Regions from separate parts of the Epibacterium sp. MM17-32 genome, predicted to be linked through region 1. Evidence: riboswitches for the same ligand, from Rfam matches in the RefSeq annotation. Region 1 holds a riboswitch; each other region holds the start of a gene.
What was found. Region 1 has a riboswitch for cobalamin ahead of nrdH (glutaredoxin-like protein NrdH). Riboswitches for the same ligand answer to the same signal wherever they lie in the genome.

Region 1 (4,650 bases):
TGACCCGGTCGGTTTCCGGCAGCCAGTCCTGACCGACATATTTCTCAAAGAAGCTGCCATCGGCATAGGCGGAGTCTTCAAAGCCTTTGAACTTTGCCTTCTTCTCTTTTGCCAATGCGTTAGAGGCGCTGAGCGCATGATACAGCACGGTGCAGAAGTAGATATTGGTGAAATCCACCCCTTCTGCGCTGCCGTAATGGATGCGCTCGCGGGCGAGGTAACCATGCAGGTTCATCTGACCGAGACCAATAGCGTGGCCTTCTTCGTTGCCCTTGCGGATGGAGGGTACAGAATCGATGCTCGACATTTCCGACACGGCATTGAGCGCGCGGATCGCGGTGCCCACGGTGCTGGCCAGATCGCCACCGTCCATCGCACGCGCGATGTTCATGGAGCCGAGGTTGCAGGAAATATCCGTGCCCATCTGCGCATAAGACAAATCGTCGTTGAACGCGGAGGCCTCGTTCACCTGCAGGATTTCGGAGCAGAGGTTTGACATGGCAATGCGGCCCGCGATGGGGTTTGCGGCATTCACCGTGTCTTCAAACATGATGTAGGGATAGCCGGATTCAAATTGAATTTCGGCAATGGTCTGGAAGAACGCGCGGGCGTTGATCTTCTTTTTGCGGATCTGCGGGTTGTCCACCATCTCGTGATATTTCTCGGTGACCGAGATTTCCGAGAAGGCCTGACCGTAGACTTTTTCCACGTCATGCGGCGAGAACAGATACATGTCCTCGTTTTTCTTGGCGAGTTGGAAGGTGATATCCGGGATCACCACGCCCAGCGACAGCGTCTTGATGCGGATCTTCTCATCCGCATTTTCGCGCTTGGTATCCAAGAAACGCAGAATGTCCGGGTGATGCGCGTTCAGATAGACCGCGCCGGCGCCCTGACGCGCGCCCAGCTGGTTGGCATAAGAAAAACTGTCCTCAAGAAGCTTCATCACCGGGATGACGCCCGAAGACTGGTTTTCGATGCCTTTGATCGGGGCACCATGCTCGCGAATGTTGGTCAGCATCAAGGCCACGCCACCGCCGCGTTTCGACAGCTGCAGGGCAGAGTTGATGCCGCGCCCGATCGACTCCATGTTGTCCTCAAGACGCAACAGGAAGCAGGACACAAACTCGCCACGCGCCTTTTTGCCCGCATTGAGGAAGGTGGGTGTTGCGGGCTGGAAGCGGCCGTCGATGATCTCCGACATCAGCTTCATCGCGAGTTTTTCATCCCCGCGCGCCAGCGTCAGCGCATTCATCACTACGCGGTCCTCGTAGCGCTCCAGATAGCGCTGCCCATCGCGGGTTTTCAGCGTGTAGGACGTGTAATATTTGAACGCGCCGAGGAAGGACGGGAAGCGGAATTTCTTGCCATAGGCCGCATCCCAGATCTTGCGCTGGAAATTGAGCGAGTATTGATCCAGCACTTCGGGTTCGTAGTAACCTTCCTCAACCAGGTAGCGCAGCTTCTCGTCCAGCGAGTGGAAGAAGACGGTGTTCTGGTTCACATGCTGAAGAAAATACTGCCGGGCCGCCATGCGGTCAGCCTCGAACTGGATGTTGCCCTCGTCATCATAGAGGTTCAACATCGCATTCAGCGCGTGATAGTCGAGGTCGGCGGTTACGCTTGCGTCAAGCATGTCTGCTGCTCCTGTGCCGCCCAGAACCGGGCGAGGCCCGCGCGGATGCGGGCGATGTCTGTTTCGGTTCCCGCCAACTCAAAGCGGTAGAGGACGGGGACATTACATTTTTTGGCAATCACATCCCCGGCGAGGGCGAAGGTGGTGCCAAAGTTGCGGTTGCCCCCGGCAATCACGCCCCGCAGAAGGGCACGATTGCGCGCGTTGTTCAGAAATTTGATGACCGGTTTCGGCACCGCGCCACGCCCTTCGCCATCGGCAAAGGTGGGCGTGACCAAAACATAGGGCGCATCTACGTCCGGGAAAGGCTCTGTCTGCGGCAGCCGCAGAGCCTCCAGTCCCAGTTGCTCCATCAAACGGGCCGTATTGCCCGAACGGGAGGAGTAGTAGACAAGCCCGGTCACTCTGGTGCCTTAGGCCAACTGGCCGATCAGGTCGGGACGGAATCCTGCCCAGTGATCGTCGCCTGCGACAACGACAGGAGCCTGACGATACCCCAACCCCTGGACCATCTCCATGGCGGCGGCATCCTCGGTCAGGTCGACGAGATCAAAAGAGATCCCCTTGGCCTCCAGCGCGCGGGTGGTGGCGGTGCATTGCACGCAGGCCGGTTTAGAATAGACAGTGATGCTCATCTGCAAGGTCCCCTCAGGTGGTATCTGCTCGTATGTCTGGTCAGGCGAAAACGGACACGAGAACCCGGCGCTGACCAAAGCACCGAACCACGCGTCCGGGCCCTCCGCCTCGGTCGTCGTTCAGTTGCTTTGGCAGGTCTCCTGACTTTGCGGCTCAGACGCCCGGTCCCCCTTCCCAATGCCGGTCATGCATCAGTGGTCCAGGATAGGCTTGCCGCTTACAGTTGCGGGGGCAGCGCCGGATTTCCACCGACTTCCCTCTTCACCCGCGAGTCACCCCGCAGGCACCAAAGCACCCGCATATTGCGTCTTTTGTTAGGGAACTGTCAATATATGGTTATTCACACAGGGGGGCATTTCCTGTGGATGAATCACGTGTCGCGCGCAGTCTCCGAGGGGGTCACGGCAGCAGGCTGGTCGGATCGTCAACGGCAACCAAACGTTTTGCGGTTCCGAACCCCAGTTCGACCAATTGCTCGGACGGGCAGGTGCTGGCAGCGCCACCGGCCTGGCGAAACCCCTTGAGGCGTCCGATGTCGATCGATTTCATGGCCTCCACCGCGAGACCGTAGTGATGACCGTCCTTTTCCAGGATCATTATGCCAGACTCCGATCCGAACTGGCCATCGCCGTGCCCGCGGCGGCGCGCGCAGTCATAGACCGGCATCAGGCGGCTTTGATAGGAAAGGTTGGCGAGGTGGCCGTCGTAATCTGCCCCTGAGATGCTGTTCGGCAGACGCATGATCTCGCTTACGGCTTCGATCGGGACGGCAAAGTCCCCACCTGCGGACACCGTCAGATAGCGCCCCGACGCAGAGCGCAACGCGGCGAGACGGTTTTCATCATACGCCGGTTCCGTGCCGACAGGGTGGTCCGAGGGTTTGCCCTGGGCATCTTTGACCGCGATCTGGGGCGTGGTCTTGAGGCGATGTGATGTTTCGGCCAGTTGCAACAGGTCCGGGTCCTGTCGGCAAGCGGCCACGTCGATCACCAGACACTGCTCATCCTGTTCGTCAATATGGACACCGCTGAACAGCTCCCGGCGTGAGGTGACGCTGGGCGGAAAATCATAGACCGCGCCTGCCTCAATGTTCATGACACTGACAACCTGGTCGACATGAAAGGCCAGCGCATGATCGTCGGGAAATTCAATAATGATGCCTGCCGCCGCCTCCGGCCTCTCTCCCGTACTGGCGAACCCGAGGTTTTCCAGCGTGTCCAGCATCGGCATTTCCATACCGTGGCGCTGGATCAGACCCAGGCAGGAACTGCCGTTTATCGGCCAGGGGCTGAGCGGACTGGTGGGAACCGTGGAGGCGATATCCGACATGGCGATCAGGAAATTCCGCCCGCCCACGCGGAAGCGGATATAGGGCAGGCGCTTGATGCGGGCCCGCTGGCGCGCGGTTTCGGAGATCTCGTCCGACGGTGCTTGTGGCACATTCAGCAACTCGGGAACCGACAGCATCGAGAAATGCCCGTTGGTTTCGCAGATATAACCGCCGCTGATCAGAACGTCTTCATTGTCGGGGAGGTTCTGATGCCAGGTGTCCCCCAGTTGCAGCAGGCAGCGCACCGAATCCACAAGCAGTCCGGCGACTCGTCCTTCGGCGCGGATGACGACGATGACACCGCCGGCCGGAGTGGCCCCCTGTGCCGTGTCTTCCGGCGTGGTGCCTGTGTGCAGGCTGGCTTCGGCGCCCAGCCTTTGGTGCAGGCTTTGCACCGGGATCGCCTTGCCACGCAACAGGACCGCCCCGAGGAGATCCTGGTGTTGGCCGGGGAGGCGCTGAAACCGCTCCGGCGCAGGAATGACCTCGCGCACTTGGTGGATCGGGATTGCGAACAGCATGCCTCCGATCTCGACCACGCCGACCAGCTGGTCCGCGGGGTCGGCGCAGGTGTCCGGTTCAGCTGCGCGGTCTGACATCGGTTCAGGCCGCCCGGTTGTCGCCGGACAATTGGCTGATCAGATCGACGACCTGTTTCGACGCCGCAAGCTGGTTTTCCGCCGCCGAGGAAATCTGATCGACCGACTGGCCTGTCAGGGCGACACTTTCAACGATCCGAGAAAAGGCATCCCGCGCCGCGACCGAGCGGGTGGTCCCCTGATCGACACGGACTTCGGACTCGGTGATCAGGCGCGAGATCTTATGGGCGGCTTCGGAACTGCGCTCGGCCAGTTTTCGGACTTCCTCGGCGACGACGGAGAAGCCGACCCCGTGCTCCCCGGCCCGGGCCGCCTCGATGGCCGCATTGAACGCCAGGAGATTGGTCTGGTTCGCGATTTCGCCGATCACCTTGACGATCTCCGAGATCTCGCCCGAAGAGCGCTGCATCAACTCGATCGTTTCAATCGTGTGGTTCAGCGCCTCGAAC
Region 2 (4,650 bases), on a different contig from region 1:
AGGACGGGCGCATCATCTTTGCCATTCCCTATGAGGAGGATTTCACCCTCATCGGCACCACCGACGCCGATCACCCCGATCCCGAGACCAAACCCATCTGCACCGAGGAAGAGCAGGACTATCTGGTCAAATTCGCGTCGAACTATTTTGACACACCCGTGACCCGCGACCAGATCGTCTGGACCTATTCCGGCGTGCGGCCGCTCTATGATGACGGCGCAAGCTCCGCCTCCGCCGCGACACGCGAATATGTGCTGACGCTCGACAAGACACAGGCCCCGCTGCTCAATGTCTTTGGCGGCAAGATCACCACCTACCGCAAACTGGCCGAGGCGGCGCTGGATAAAATCAACGAGGTCTTCCCCAGCCTGCCTTCGGAGTGGACCGCAGGTGTGCCCCTGCCCGGCGGCGACTTCCCGGTCGAAGATGTCACCCGCTTGCGCGAAAAACTGGCGCGCGCGTATCCCTTCCTGTCGGCCTACGCCACCCGCCGCCTGATCCGCGCCTATGGAACCGAGGCCTGGGCTGTTCTGGGCGACGCCAAGGCGCAGAGCGATCTGGGCGAGAGCTTCGGCGCGACCATCACGGCCCGCGAACTCGACTGGGCAATTGCCCGCGAATGGGTGCGCACGGGCGAGGATTTCCTGTGGCGACGCACAAAACTCGGCCTGCGTCTGGACCCTGATGCGCGCACTGCGGTCGACACATACATCAAATCCCGCGTCATCGACTAACAAGACAGAACGACAAAAGAGAGGGGCACAGCGCCCCTCCCTCTTCTAACTCAAAATATCCCGGAGCGCGAGGCAGCGCCTCGCATACCCGCTCACGACACACGCTGAGGTTTCAGAACTCCACGCCCTTCTGAGCCTTGATACCAGCCCGGAACGGGTGCTTCACCTGCGCCATCTCGGTCACCAGATCGGCGATCTCGATCAGCTCTTCTTTGGCGCTGCGCCCGGTCAGCACCACATGGGTCATCGGCGGTTTATGCTCGACGAGGAACTCCAGAACCTCCTGCAAATCCAGATACTCATAGCGCAGCGCGATGTTGATCTCATCGAGCAGCACCATGGTGTTCTTCTCATCAAGGATCATCTCCTTGGCCTTTTCCCAGCCCGCGCGGGCTGCTGCAATATCGCGGGCCTTATCCTGCGTTTCCCAGGTAAACCCCTCGCCCATCGCGTAGAACTGGCACAGATCCGAGAAATTCTCCTCGATCAAAGTGCGCTCGCCGGTCTGCCACGCGCCCTTGATGAACTGCACCACCGCCGAGGGCATGCCATGGGCGATGCAGCGCATGATCATACCGAATCCCGAGGACGACTTGCCCTTGCCGGGGCCGGTGTGAACGATGATCAGACCCTTTTCGCCATCCTTGGTTTTCATCATCCGATCACGGGCGGCCTTTTTCTTTGCCATCTTAGAGGCATGGCGTGCCGCTTCTTCGTCCGAGATGTCGGTTTCGCTACTTGCGCTGGTCTGATCGCTCACGGGGTCGCTCCTGCTGTTTGGCCCCATGTCTTGACAAAGAGTGCCCCCATGGCGCAAGGGATTTTCGTTGGTTCCCGAAGGTGACACCCTTCGGGCGAAGAGGGAATGTGACAAGGCACGCCGCAGCGCGCCCCAAGCACAGCCGCCCCCGCGACCGTGACCGGAGAGGTCTCCCGACGCCACTGGCGCCCCCCAAGGGGTGGCACCGGGAAGGCGGGACGACCGTCAGCGCCCGACCCGGGTCTGGCATCCGCAAGCCGGGAGACCTGCCAGCGCGTGTGAAACCGGCGGACGGGGTGTGCCGCGACCGGTTGAGGGCCTGCCACACGTGGCATGCGCCCCCATCTGGCCTGCCCCGCCTCGCCGCTGAGGAGGAGAAAAGGCCGCATGGGAGAGACCCCCAGCCAGAGCCCGGAGCCGGTTGTCCTGACCGTCTGCACCACCTGTCGCCAGACCGGCAGCGATCCCGAAGCCATGCGTCCCGGCCGCATCCTTGCCGACCGTCTTGCGGGCAGCGCGCTGCCCGACGGCGTCACCGTGCGCGGGGTCGAGTGCCTCTCGGCCTGCTCGCGGTCCTGCACGCTACATCTCTCCGGTGGCCCTGCGCGCTGGAGCTATATCTACGGCGATCTCGACCCGGATGCCCATCTTGAGGACATCCTCGCCGGTGCGGCCGCCTATGCGGCGACCGAGGATGGGTTTGTGCCATGGCGCGAGCGCCCGGTGGTGTTTCGCAAACAATCCATCGCCCGCATTCCGCCCGTCTCCATGCCAAGCGTCGCGCTGACCCCGACGCCCGCACCGGAGCGTGGCGACTCTTCCAATGACACCCCAGACACGCCTGCCACCGAGCTTGCGCAGGATTGACCCGAAAGGCCCATTTCACATGACCACATTGAACAAGATCCCCGTCACCGTCATCACCGGCTTTCTGGGGGCTGGCAAAACCACTCTGATCCGTCACCTGATGCAAAACCCGCAGGGCAAGCGCCTCGCCGTGGTGGTGAATGAGTTTGGCACCGCCGGTGTGGATGGCGACATCCTGAAATCCTGCGCCGACGAGAGCTGCCCGGCGGAAAACATCATGGAACTCGCCAATGGCTGCATCTGCTGCACCGTGGCCGATGATTTTATCCCCACCATCGAGAGCCTGATGGCGCTGCCCGAGCCGCCCGAGCATATCGTCATTGAAACTTCTGGTCTGGCACTGCCAAAGCCGCTGCTCAAAGCCTTCGACTGGCCCGCGATCCGCTCGCGCATCACCGTCGACGGGGTGATCGCCCTGGCCGATGCCGAGGCCGTCGCCAAGGGCCAGTTCGCGCCGGATCTGGACGCCGTGCAGGCCCAGCGCGAGGCGGACGACAGCCTTGATCACGAAACACCGCTGTCCGAGGTCTTTGAGGATCAGATTTCCTGCGCGGACATCGTGCTGTTGTCCAAAGCCGATCTGGCCGGTGAGGCCGGCGTCGAGAAAGCCCGCGCCGTGATCGAGGCCGAGGCCCCGCGCAAGCTGCCCATCCTGCCAATGACCGAGGGCGTGATCGACCCCCGCGTGATCCTCGGTCTGGGGGCCGCCGCCGAAGACGACCTTGATGCCCGCCCCAGCCATCATGACGGCCATCACGATCACGAACATGACGATTTTGAGTCCATCGTGGTCGAAATGGGCGAAGTCTCCGATCCCGAAGACCTGCAAAAACGGATCATCGAGATGGCCCGCGCCCGCAACATCCTGCGGGTGAAGGGCTATGTGGCCGTGGAAGGAAAACCGATGCGAATGCTGGTACAAGCGGTGGGCGAACGCCTGCGCGCGCAATACGACCAACCCTGGGGCGCACAGGAGCGCAAGACCCAGCTGGTTGTGATCGCCGAGCATGATAACATCGACACAGCAGGCATCCACGCCGACCTCGGGGCCTGAGTTTCTATGCGGGCGAAGTGGAAACACATCGTTTTCGTCCGGCCGAGAGGCCGGACAGCCCCCGACCGCCCCCCCGGGCGGGGGCTTCTCCCCCCCCCGCGGTCCGGGGCTATCCTCGGCGTGTCCAAACGGAGCTAACCTCATGCACGTCGTCTTCCGCGAAAGCCACGGGCTCGGAGAAACAGACACCCCCTATGACGTCGGGCAGACCCCCGGCGATCTGGTGGTGCTGTCCTTTTCCGACAGCGACCTTGGCGCATTCGCGGCGGGCTGGCACCGCGCGGACGGCAAACTCCCCTCCACGCGACTTGCCAATCTGGTGGCGCTCAAACACCCGCTTTCGGTCGATGTCTACGCCGAGCAGACGCTGGAGGGCGCAAAGGGCGTCTTGGTCCGGCTGATCGGTGGTGAAAGTTATTGGTCCTACGGTCTGGCCACGCTTCAGGATCTGGCCCGGCGCAAGGGCATCGCGCTGGCAATCCTGCCCGCCGACGGTCAGGAAGATCCGCGCCTTGATGAGCTGTCCACCCTGCCGGTTTCCACCCTGCGCCGCCTTCAGGCGCTGTGCGATGCGGGCGGTGCTGTTGCCGCGCAAGCGGCACTGGCGCAGCTGGCGCTGGCTTCTGGCCTTTATGCCAGCCCGGTGATCGGCAAGAAAACCGTGCCTGATTTCGGCTTCTACGACCCCGACCGGGGCGCGCTGGATGCCTTGCCCGAAATCAACAAACCCTTGGTGCTGGTCAGTTTCTATCGCTCTTATCTGACCTCTGCCGACACCGCCCCTGTGGATGCGATGATCCGTAGCCTGCGCGCGCGCGGGTATGCTGCCTATGGGGTCTTCGCGCCGAGCCTCAAGGTCCCCGAGGCGGTCGACTGGCTGCGCGCAGAACTGCCCGCCCTGAACCCCGCCGCGCTCATCAACGCCACCGCCTTTTCCGCGCAGGGGCGCGATGGCAGCGCCTCCCCCTTAAGCCTCACGGGCTGTCCGGTGTTTCAGGTGGCGCTGTCCACGGCCCGGCGCAAGGATTGGGATCTGGCGGATCGCGGCCTGTCGCCTGCGGATCTGGCCATGCATGTGGTCCTGCCAGAGGTGGACGGTCGGCTGTTTGCCGGTGTTGTCAGCTTCAAATCCCCCACCAAGCGCGACCCCGATCTGGAATATTCCCGTTTCACCCATCGCGCCGATCCGGAGCGGGTGGAGGCGGCGTTGGATCGCATCGAGGCGCATCTGCGGC
Region 3 (4,650 bases), 430 kb from region 1:
GGCGCATGATGAAATGCAGCAATCCGTCTCGGGCAAGATCATGATTATCGAGGATGAGGCGATCATCGCGATGGATCTTGAAGGGATCTGTACGATGATGGGTCACGAGGTCACCGGGATTGCCCGCACCCACAAGGCGGCGGTGAAACTGGGGCATGAGCAACGGCCCGATCTGATCCTGGCGGATATTCAGCTTGCCGATAACTCCAGCGGCATCGATGCGGTTGCGGACCTGCTCGAAGATCTGGGTGACGTGCCGGTGATCTTCATCACGGCCTTCCCCGAGCGTCTGCTGACGGGTGAACGGCATGAACCGGCGTTCATGATCGCCAAACCCTATGTTCCCGACCAGGTCATTTCCGCGATCAGCCAGGCCATGTTCTTTGCCTCGACCGATACGCTGACCAGCTGATCCACGGCAGCGTCGCCTTGGCGATTTCGACGGCCCGGCACTGTCCGGGCCGTTTGTGTTTGCGCGGCGGTGTCGGTGCAGCAGCGGCGCGGCGGCCAAAACGGCGCATGCGCAAACTAAAGGGGCCCCACACCCGATTGGATGAAGGGCCCCCTGCGGAATACATGCGTGCCTACGAGGCAGACAAAGCACGCAGCATCCAAGCCGCTTTTTCGTGGAAGGCCGCGCGTTCGGTGGCCAGGTCGCCCGTCACCATGTCCTTGCGCTGTTCGGCCAGCTCGATCAGCGCGTGCAGGCGGTGGGCCAGACGCATATGGTCCTTTTCAAGATCCTTGCACATTTCCCCGGCGCTCGGCATCTGGCCGAGGTCGTCGACAATGCTGTCGGACAAGACGCCGGTGATCTTGCCGGAGGTCAGGTGGCCGATGGCGCGGATGCGCTCTGCCAGCTCATCTGCCGCGGCAAACATGTTTTGGTACTGCTCTTCGGTCAGATTGTGCAGCGAGAAGAACAGCGGTCCTTCGACGTTCCAGTGGTAGATGTGGGTTTTCAGCGTCAGGCGGTAGGTATCCGCCAGCACATCGCTCAGCCCCTCGGCGATGGCGGTGGTGTCCCGGACGCCGGTCTCGACAGGTGCGATTTGCGGTTTGACGTTCAATGCGGTGCTCATGTCATGTCCTTTCTGCGTGGTGTGTCGGTCGATCCGATGCGTGCCTTCGGGTCAGCGGCGAACTGCCCGAAAGATCAACGCGGCGACGAACATCACCAGGAAGATGAAAAAGAGGATCTGCGCGATCCCGGCCGAGGCGCTGGCGATACCGCCAAAGCCAAAGACGGCCGCGATCAGTGCGATCACCAGGAATGTCAGGGCCCAACCAAGCATGGGGTGCCTCCTTTGCCGTGTTACAGTGCCCACCCTGTGCGGGCCTCGCAGACACAACGGCGCGCGGCGCGAATTGTTCCCGGAGAAACGCATCGTGGCGCCGTGGCCCGGACCGGGGCCGCGTGCTGTCGGTCCTGTCGCCGGTTGCAAAACAGTTGACATATTCACTCTGTTTGGCCCATGTCTGGGCCAGATGGTTCTCCGTCGCCTCAGATGCGCGGGGATGAAAAGGGAATACGGTGAGGTGTAGCCAAAAGGCGCCAAACCCGTGACTGCCCCCGCAACTGTGAGCGGCGAATGACCCTGCCTGATACCACTGGATGTCCATCCGGGAAGGTGCAGGGGAATGACGAACCGCAAGTCAGGAGACCTGCCATCTGACCCGATGTGTAACCTGGGCGGGGTGTCCCGGTGAACGGTGGTAGCTGTCTGACCTCCCGACCCGGGAGCGACGCCAACCTGTGTTCTGCCTATCCCCCGCACGCAAGAGCGGAGCCGCGGATGGCGCTGTGTGATCGAGACATGTGCAGAGCCGGTGACGCGCCGCGTGCCGCGCGGGTCCGGAGGGGGCGGTGATGGCTGCGACCCTGGAGGCACGTGGCCTGACCTGGGCGCCGCGACGCCGTGGCCCCCTGATCCTGCATGAAACCAGTTTCCACCTGCCCGCCGGGCGCGTGCTTGGGGTGGTCGGCGCCAATGGCGCTGGCAAGTCCAGCCTGCTGCGGCTCCTCTATCGCTATCAGTCGCCGCGCAGCGGGCAGGTGTTCGTCGATGGGGCCGACCTGTGGGCCATGCCGCCGCGGCAGGCCGCGCGCAGTGTGGCGGCGGTGCTGCAAGAGCAACCGACCGATTTCGGCCTGACGGTGAAGGACATCGTGGCGCTGGGACGTCTGCCCCATCGCGACGGTCTGGCCACATCAGGTCAGCGGGATGCGGCGATCATTGACTCCGCGCTGCGCAGGCTTGATCTGACCGGTTTTTCCCACCGCACGCTTGCCACCCTGTCCGGGGGCGAACGGCAGAGGGTCATGGTGGCCCGCGCCCTGGCGCAGGAACCGCAGGTGCTGATCCTCGACGAGCCGACAAACCACATGGATGTGCGTCATCAACTCGAACTGCTGGCGCTGATCCGGAACCTCGATCTGACCATCGTGACCTCGCTGCACGATCTCAATCTCGCTGCCGAGGTCTGTGATGACATTCTGCTGATGGCAGAGGGCCGCGTCATGGGCTTTGGCACACCCGGCGTGGTGCTGTCCGAAACGCGCGTCTCCCAGGCCTTTGGCGTGCAGGCCCGCCGCGACCACCTGGCCCGTGCGGGCCGGGATCACCTGACCTTTCACTTGTCCAATATCTCGCAGGAACACACCTCATGAAAAATATCCTCTTTCCCGTCGCGCTGGCACTGGCAGGCACCTCCACCTGGGCTGAAACCACGGTTCAGAGCTGTGATCGCGACGTGACCTTTGACAGCGTCCCACAAGCCGCGATCTCCAATGACGTCAACCTGACCGAAATGATGCTGGCGCTGGGGCTGTCCGATCATATGGTCGGCTACACCGGCGTATCGGGCTGGAAAACCCTGGACGCGGAAATGCGCGATGGCGTCGCAGCGCTGCCGGAGCTCTCTGCCCGCTATCCCTCCAAGGAGGTGCTGGTCGGTGCCGATGCGGATTTCTTCTTTGCCGGATGGAACTATGGCATGAAAGTCGGTGGCGAGGTGACCCCCGAGACCCTCGCCCCCTTTGGCATCAAGGTTTACGAACTCACCGAAAGCTGCATCCACATCGGCGACAAGCCCAAGGTCAGCATGGATGACATGTACAATGACCTGCTGAACCTCGGCCGGATCTTTGATGTGGAGGACAAGGCCGAGACCCTGGTCGCCGGCTACCGCGCCGATCTCGCCGCCTTTACCGAGGAGCTGGAAGCGGATGGTGAACCCCCGCGGGTGTTTGTCTACGACAGCGGCGAGGATACGCCTTTCACGGCGGGGCGCTATGCCATGCCCACCGCCCTGATCGAGGCCGCCGGCGGCAAGAACATCATGGATGATTTCGAGAAAAGCTGGGCCACCGTAACTTGGGAAGAGGTGGTGGACCGCAACCCGGAGATCGTGGTGATCGTGAACTACGGCGACGTCACCGCCGCGCAGAAACGGGACTTCATGATGCAAAACCCGGCCTTTGCCGAGATGGATGCGGTCAAGAACGACAGGTTCGTCGTGCTGGAGTATGTCGAAGCCACCCCCGGACCGCGCAATATCAAGGCCGTGAAAAAACTCGCCGCCGGGTTCTGGGGCGAATAACCGATGCAGGACAGCGAAGCGCATATTGGCCCACTGCGGCGCACGCGCACTGCACCGATGCTGCTTGTTGGCGGTCTTGCTGCGCTTCTGGTGTCGCTGTCCTTTGCCATCAGCCTCGGGGCGGTGCCGGTGTCGACCGGCACTGTCTGGGGGGTGCTGATCGACAAGATCTGGCCCGGCCTTGTGGAGCCGGTTTGGTCCAAAGGGCGGGCCGCGATCGTCTGGGATATCCGCTTTCCGCGTGCGCTGCTTGCGATCATGGTCGGCGCCGGGCTGGCGCTGGTCGGGGCCAGCCTGCAATCGGTGACCCGCAATCCGCTGGCAGATCCGCATTTGCTGGGGATTTCCTCTGGCGGGGCCTTTGGCGCGATCCTGGCCTTGCTGCACACCGGGTTGTTCCTTGGCCTGTTGACGGTTCCCTTGCTGGCCTTTGCCGGCGCTCTGGCGACAACGGCGGTGGTGCTCGGCGTCACGCGCCTGACCCAATCGACAACGGCGGATCGGCTGGTGCTGGCGGGGGTGGCGGTGTCCTTCATCGTGATGGCCGGGGCCAATGTGCTCATCTTTCTGGGCGATCCGCGGGCCTCTCACACCGTCGTGTTCTGGATGCTCGGGGGGCTTGGCATCGCGCAGTGGTCGCATCTGATCTATCCGTTGCTGATCCTGCTGGGCTGCGGCACCTGGCTCTGGTGGCGGCGGGCGGATTTCAACGCGATGACGGTGGGCGATGAAACCGCCGCCACCCTGGGCATCGCCGTGGCGCGGTTCCGGCTGATGACCTTTGTCATCGGCGCGCTCATCACCGGGGTGATGGTGGCGTTTTCCGGCATCATCGGCTTTGTCGGCCTCATGGTGCCGCATATCGTGCGGCTGATCTGCGGCGGGGACTATCGGCTTGTGCTGCCGGCAAGCGCCCTGTTTGGCGGTGTCTTCCTGCTCTGGGCGGATATTCTGGCGCGCACGGTCCTGGCGCCCGAAGATATTCCGATCGGCGTCGTGACCGGGCTGATTGGCGGGCTGTTCTTCATCTGGCTGCTGGGACGGCGC
Region 4 (4,650 bases), on a different contig from region 1:
GTTTCAAACGCACGTCCCCAGATCAGCTGCGTGCCGCGCTTGCTGACCTTTTTCCTCTCTCGGGTCCGATGCTGCTGGAAATCGAAATGTAGGGACCCACACCAGGGCGTGCCTTGCCCACCGCCTCGTGAGGATATGACCTGCCCTCAACGACAGAAGCCGCGCTCGTGGACCCGGGCGCGGCTTCTTGCCAATCCGACAGGTGAAAGGCGGCTCAGACTTCGACCGACACCTTGCCGATCGGGTTCGAGCAACAGGCGAGAATGTAGCCTGCCTCTATGTCATCATCCGAAATCCCGCCGTTGTGCACCATATGCACATCGCCGGAGGTTTTCTTCACCTTGCACGTGCCGCAGACCCCAAAGGTGCAGCCCGATGGGATATTGAGGCCATTTGCACGCGCGGCTGCCAGAACCGTATCCGTCTCGGCCACCTTGGCAGTGACACCGGAAGTTGCAAAGGTGATTTCGGCCTTGGCGTCATCATCAAGCACAACATCATCGAGATCCGGCTGATCAGCTTCATTCGCGACCGGCGCGTGAAAGCTCTCCTGATGATAGTTGTCCATGTCAAAGCCGAGACCGGCCAACGCGTCCCGGACCGCCTGCATGAATGGTTCCGGACCACAGCAGTAGACCTCGCGCTCCAGATAGTCCGGCGCCATCAGGCCCAGCATCAACTGATTGAACACGCCCTGGTAGCCTGTCCAGGGGCGGTAGAGATCAGGCTCTTCCACCACGAACTTCAGGTCGAGCCCTTCGGAACGGCTGGCCATCTGCTCCAGGCGTTGCCGGAAAATGATCTCCGACGGCCGCTTGGCACAGTTCACAAACACGATGTCCAGATCATCCCCGTCGTCCCACATGCTGGTGGTCATCGACATCATCGGCGTGATGCCCGATCCGGCGGAAATGAAAAGGAACTTCTTTGACTGGCTGCCGGCGTTCGTAAACAACCCCGCCGGGCCGATGCCTCTGATCCGCACCCCCGGCTTCAGATTGTCGAGCATCCAGCGCGTTCCGATGCTGTCCGGCTGCGCCTTCGCGGTGATGGTGATCGTGCGCGGGCGCGATGGCGACGAGGAGATCGTGTAGGTGCGGTGCACGGGGCCACCGGGAACCGGAATCTCAAGCGTCATGAACTGGCCGGGGTCAAAGTCGAACAAGGCACCGGACGGCGCCTTGAAGGTGAAGGACGCAGTATTGTCCATCTCCGGTATGATGGAGACACATTCCAGCATCTCCGTATCATTCCAGATCGCGCGTTCACTCATTTTGGGCATTTGGTCTTACTCCGCCGCGATGGCTTGGGGATCGCGGTTGCGCTTAAGGGTATTGAGGTACCACTCCACGAATTGCAGCACGCCGCTTTCCTGCACCGCGGAATACGGCCCGGGCTGATAGGCGGGAGAGTTGATACCCATCTGGTTGTACTCGACGACCTCGCGGTCCTCGTCATTGGTGGCGATCCAGACTTCGGTCAGGCGATTGAGATCGTAGTCCACGCCCTCGACCGCGTCCTTGTTCACCAACCATTTGGTGGTCACTTCGGTTTCCGTCGGGCTGATCGGGGTGACGCGGAACACAATGGAGTGGTCCGACAGGAAGTGGTTCCAGGTGGTCGGATAGTGGAATTTCAACAAGGAGCCGGCATCGGCAAACGCCGCCCGCCCCAGCCAGCGCCGCACCGCCGTCTTGCCGTCCAGGGTATAGCTTTCAGCGCCTTCCTTGAGCGGCATGCGGGCAATCCGAAACTGCCCGTCGTCGTTCAGGAAGAAGCGTGACGGCATACCGGCCCCTTCGCAACGGTCGAAATGCGCTTGCAGATTGGCGGGGGTTTCGCCGCCCTCGATACCGGTGATCGACGGATCATCGGGGAAGGTCCGGCACAGGGAGGGGTGGTTGCCGCCGCAGTGATAACACTCGCGGTTGTTCTCCCAGACCAGTTTCCAGTTGCCCTTCTCAACGATCGAACTCTCGTAGGCCACTTTGGCGTTCGACAGGTCGTGCACGTCCAAATAGGGGCGAACCGTGTCGGCAAACGCGTCAAAGCTCGGGGCGTCCTTCGCAAGACAGATATAGACCAGCCCCGACAGTTCGCGGCAGTGGACTGTCTTGAGCCCGTGTTGTGCAGGGTCGAAATCCGGTCCCATATCCCGAGCCCAAAGCAGACGCCCGTCCAGCTCGTAGGTCCACTGATGGTAGGGGCAAACAAGTTTCGGATTGTTGCCCTTCTTCGCCTTGCAGATGACAGACCCGCGATGGCGGCAGGAATTGTGGAACGCCCGGATCACATCATCGCTGCCGCGCACGATGATGACGTTGAAGGCCCCAATCTGATGGGTCACATAGCTGCCGGCCTTTTCCAGTTCGCAGGCGGGAATGGCAAAGAGCCACTCCTTGTAGAAGATCTCTTGTAGATCAGTCTCGAACACCTCGGCGTCGGTATAGAACGCCTGCGCGAGCGCATGACCCGGCGTATGATTGGCGATCAGCGCATTGAGATTGCTGTTCATTCCCTGACTCTCCTGCCGCCTGCTCGCGATCCTGAGACGGAGCGTCACGCGGTTGGTTTTTGTGCAGATGGCAATGGGAATCCGTCAGGTCGCAACGGAGGAAGCCGCGCCCTTCAAGATGCCCAAACCGCCACCCGCGGTTGACGATATCTTTCGAGGCTGGTTTCCGGGCTCAGGAGAAGACCAGATGGTCCAAGTGCGACGCCTTCCCGGGTTCCTCCCCCCAGTGGCCGATGTCGCACCCGCTGTCTCCATGACCGTTGCGGGGGCAGCGCCGGATTTACACCGGCTTCCCAATTCTCCACCCGGACACGCCGGGCGGCACCTCTGGGACCGAGTTGTACCGAGATTCGCAAATCCCGATCTGCGATTTGCGACATTGTTTATTTGGTTCGAGACAAGGCGCAGATTCCCGGTGCGCTGTAGCGGCCCCGTCGAGAGGGTCTTGCCCCGACGGCCGCCGGCTGGTCCAGGCTAAGTCCAATCCGCAACGAGGTTCTTCTCAATCCACTGTGGAACGCCTTGCTACGCAGCGTCTGCCGCGTCCACCGATGATCGGATCCAACTTTTGGGTTGGCAAACCGGGGCATAATGGTGATCCTGCGCCCATACCGCGCACTTCAGATGCGTAATTGGGGAGGAAATTATGAAAAATGTCTTGGGGCTTACCGCCCTCGCAACCCTGACCTGTGCCTTTGCCGCCGAAGCCATGGCGACCGAGTGGAACGTGTCCGTTTGGGGCAAACGCCGCGCCTTCACGGAACACGTCGAAAAACTGGCGGAGCTGGTTTCGGAAAAGACCGATGGCGCGTTCACCATGAACATCAGCTACGGCGGCCTGTCCAAGAACCGTGAAAACCTCGATGGTATTTCCATTGGTGCGTTCGAGATGGCGCAATTCTGCGCGGGATATCACCGCGACAAGAACCGCGTCATTACCGTTCTGGAGCTGCCCTTCCTCGGTGTTTCCAACCTGGAGGAAGAAGTTGCCGTTTCCGCGGCCGTCTATGGCCACCCGGCAGCCACTGACGAGATGGCGCAGTGGAATGCGAAGCTGCTGATGACGTCTCCGATGCCACAGTACAATATCGTCGGCACCGGCGAAGCGCGCGACGAGCTGGCCGAATTCGAAGGCATGCGCGTGCGTGCCACGGGTGGGATCGGCGAAGCCTTCAAAGCTGTTGGCGCGGTGCCGACCTCGGTCACCGCAACCGAAGCCTATCAGGCCATGGAGTCTGGCGTCGTCGACACGGTCGCATTCGCCCAGCATGCGCATCTGTCCTTCGGCACCATCAATCGCGCCGACTGGTGGACGGCAAACCTGAACCCTGGCACCGTGAATTGCCCTGTTGTGGTGAACATCGACGCCTATGAGAGCCTGTCCGACTCCGAGCGCGAAGCCCTCGACAGCTCGATCCCGGAAGCGCTGGATCACTATCTGGCCAACTATGGCGAACTCCTGAAGAAATGGGACGCCGTTCTGGAGGAAAAAGGGGTCGAGAAAGTCGAGATTTCCGATGAGGTCCTGGCAGAGTTCCGCGCCACCGCAGCGGATCCGATCCGCGAAGCCTGGATCAAGGACATGGAGGCGCAAGGGCTGCCCGGGCAGGAACTGTATGATCTTGTTCAGAAAACCCTGAGCGACCATCGCAACGGCAGCTGATCGCACGGCGATCACCTCGGGCCCGGATCTTCAGAGCCGGGCCCGTACCTATTCTATTCACCGATAAAGACAACAACCGGGGGCAGGAATGGCAGGTTCATCAACCGTGCTCAGTGATTCCAGTGTAATCTCGCGGCTGGACAGGGCGTTGCTGCCGATCGAAAGAGCAACAGCCCTCCTGTCCGGACTGGCCGCTTTTTCGCTGATGTTCCTTGCCGCGTATTCCGTGGCCGGTCGCCAATTGGACCGGACATTTCTGGCACCTGTTTTCGACCGGCTTGGTCTGATGGACGGCCCCCTGCCCGGCTACGTTGACTATATTGAGGCCCTGATGCCGCTGATCGCCATTCTGGGCGTGTCATACGTACAGCGGGAGGGTGCGCATATCCGCATGGATATTCTGGTGGGACGGTTGCATGGACGGGCACTTTGGTTGTTCGAATTTGTCACCGTGCTGTGCATGCTTGTGCTG

Region 2: it holds a riboswitch for cobalamin, as region 1 does, so the genes downstream of both, MHM88_RS08735 (DUF1636 domain-containing protein) here and nrdH (glutaredoxin-like protein NrdH) in region 1, are expected to answer to the same signal.
Region 3: it holds a riboswitch for cobalamin, as region 1 does, so the genes downstream of both, MHM88_RS05310 (ABC transporter ATP-binding protein) here and nrdH (glutaredoxin-like protein NrdH) in region 1, are expected to answer to the same signal.
Region 4: it holds a riboswitch for cobalamin, as region 1 does, so the genes downstream of both, MHM88_RS16085 (aromatic ring-hydroxylating dioxygenase subunit alpha) here and nrdH (glutaredoxin-like protein NrdH) in region 1, are expected to answer to the same signal.

Annotation. Positions count from the first base shown of each region.
Region 1 is NZ_JAKRFC010000002.1:57,913-62,562, reverse strand. Features, by position in the region: gene nrdE (class 1b ribonucleoside-diphosphate reductase subunit alpha) at 1-1,636, opposite strand, end outside; gene nrdI (class Ib ribonucleoside-diphosphate reductase assembly flavoprotein NrdI) at 1,618-2,040, opposite strand; gene nrdH (glutaredoxin-like protein NrdH) at 2,050-2,271, opposite strand; cobalamin riboswitch at 2,385-2,578, opposite strand; gene MHM88_RS03195 (chemotaxis protein CheW) at 2,672-4,201, opposite strand; gene MHM88_RS03190 (PAS domain-containing methyl-accepting chemotaxis protein) at 4,206-4,650, opposite strand, start outside.
Region 2 is NZ_JAKRFC010000004.1:166,866-171,515, forward strand. Features, by position in the region: gene glpD (glycerol-3-phosphate dehydrogenase) at 1-734, shown strand, start outside; gene cobO (cob(I)yrinic acid a,c-diamide adenosyltransferase) at 847-1,521, opposite strand; cobalamin riboswitch at 1,546-1,783, shown strand; gene MHM88_RS08735 (DUF1636 domain-containing protein) at 1,882-2,361, shown strand; gene cobW (cobalamin biosynthesis protein CobW) at 2,381-3,415, shown strand; gene cobN (cobaltochelatase subunit CobN) at 3,558-4,650, shown strand, end outside.
Region 3 is NZ_JAKRFC010000002.1:483,041-487,690, reverse strand. Features, by position in the region: gene MHM88_RS05325 (response regulator) at 1-412, shown strand, start outside; gene MHM88_RS05320 (Dps family protein) at 585-1,082, opposite strand; gene MHM88_RS05315 (DUF1328 domain-containing protein) at 1,134-1,295, opposite strand; cobalamin riboswitch at 1,473-1,688, shown strand; gene MHM88_RS05310 (ABC transporter ATP-binding protein) at 1,868-2,671, shown strand; gene MHM88_RS05305 (ABC transporter substrate-binding protein) at 2,668-3,603, shown strand; gene MHM88_RS05300 (iron ABC transporter permease) at 3,661-4,650, shown strand, end outside.
Region 4 is NZ_JAKRFC010000010.1:59,551-64,200, forward strand. Features, by position in the region: gene MHM88_RS16075 (5-guanidino-2-oxopentanoate decarboxylase) at 1-92, shown strand, start outside; gene MHM88_RS16080 (hybrid-cluster NAD(P)-dependent oxidoreductase) at 215-1,282, opposite strand; gene MHM88_RS16085 (aromatic ring-hydroxylating dioxygenase subunit alpha) at 1,289-2,515, opposite strand; cobalamin riboswitch at 2,655-2,859, opposite strand; gene MHM88_RS16090 (C4-dicarboxylate TRAP transporter substrate-binding protein) at 3,162-4,178, shown strand; gene MHM88_RS16095 (TRAP transporter small permease subunit) at 4,267-4,650, shown strand, end outside.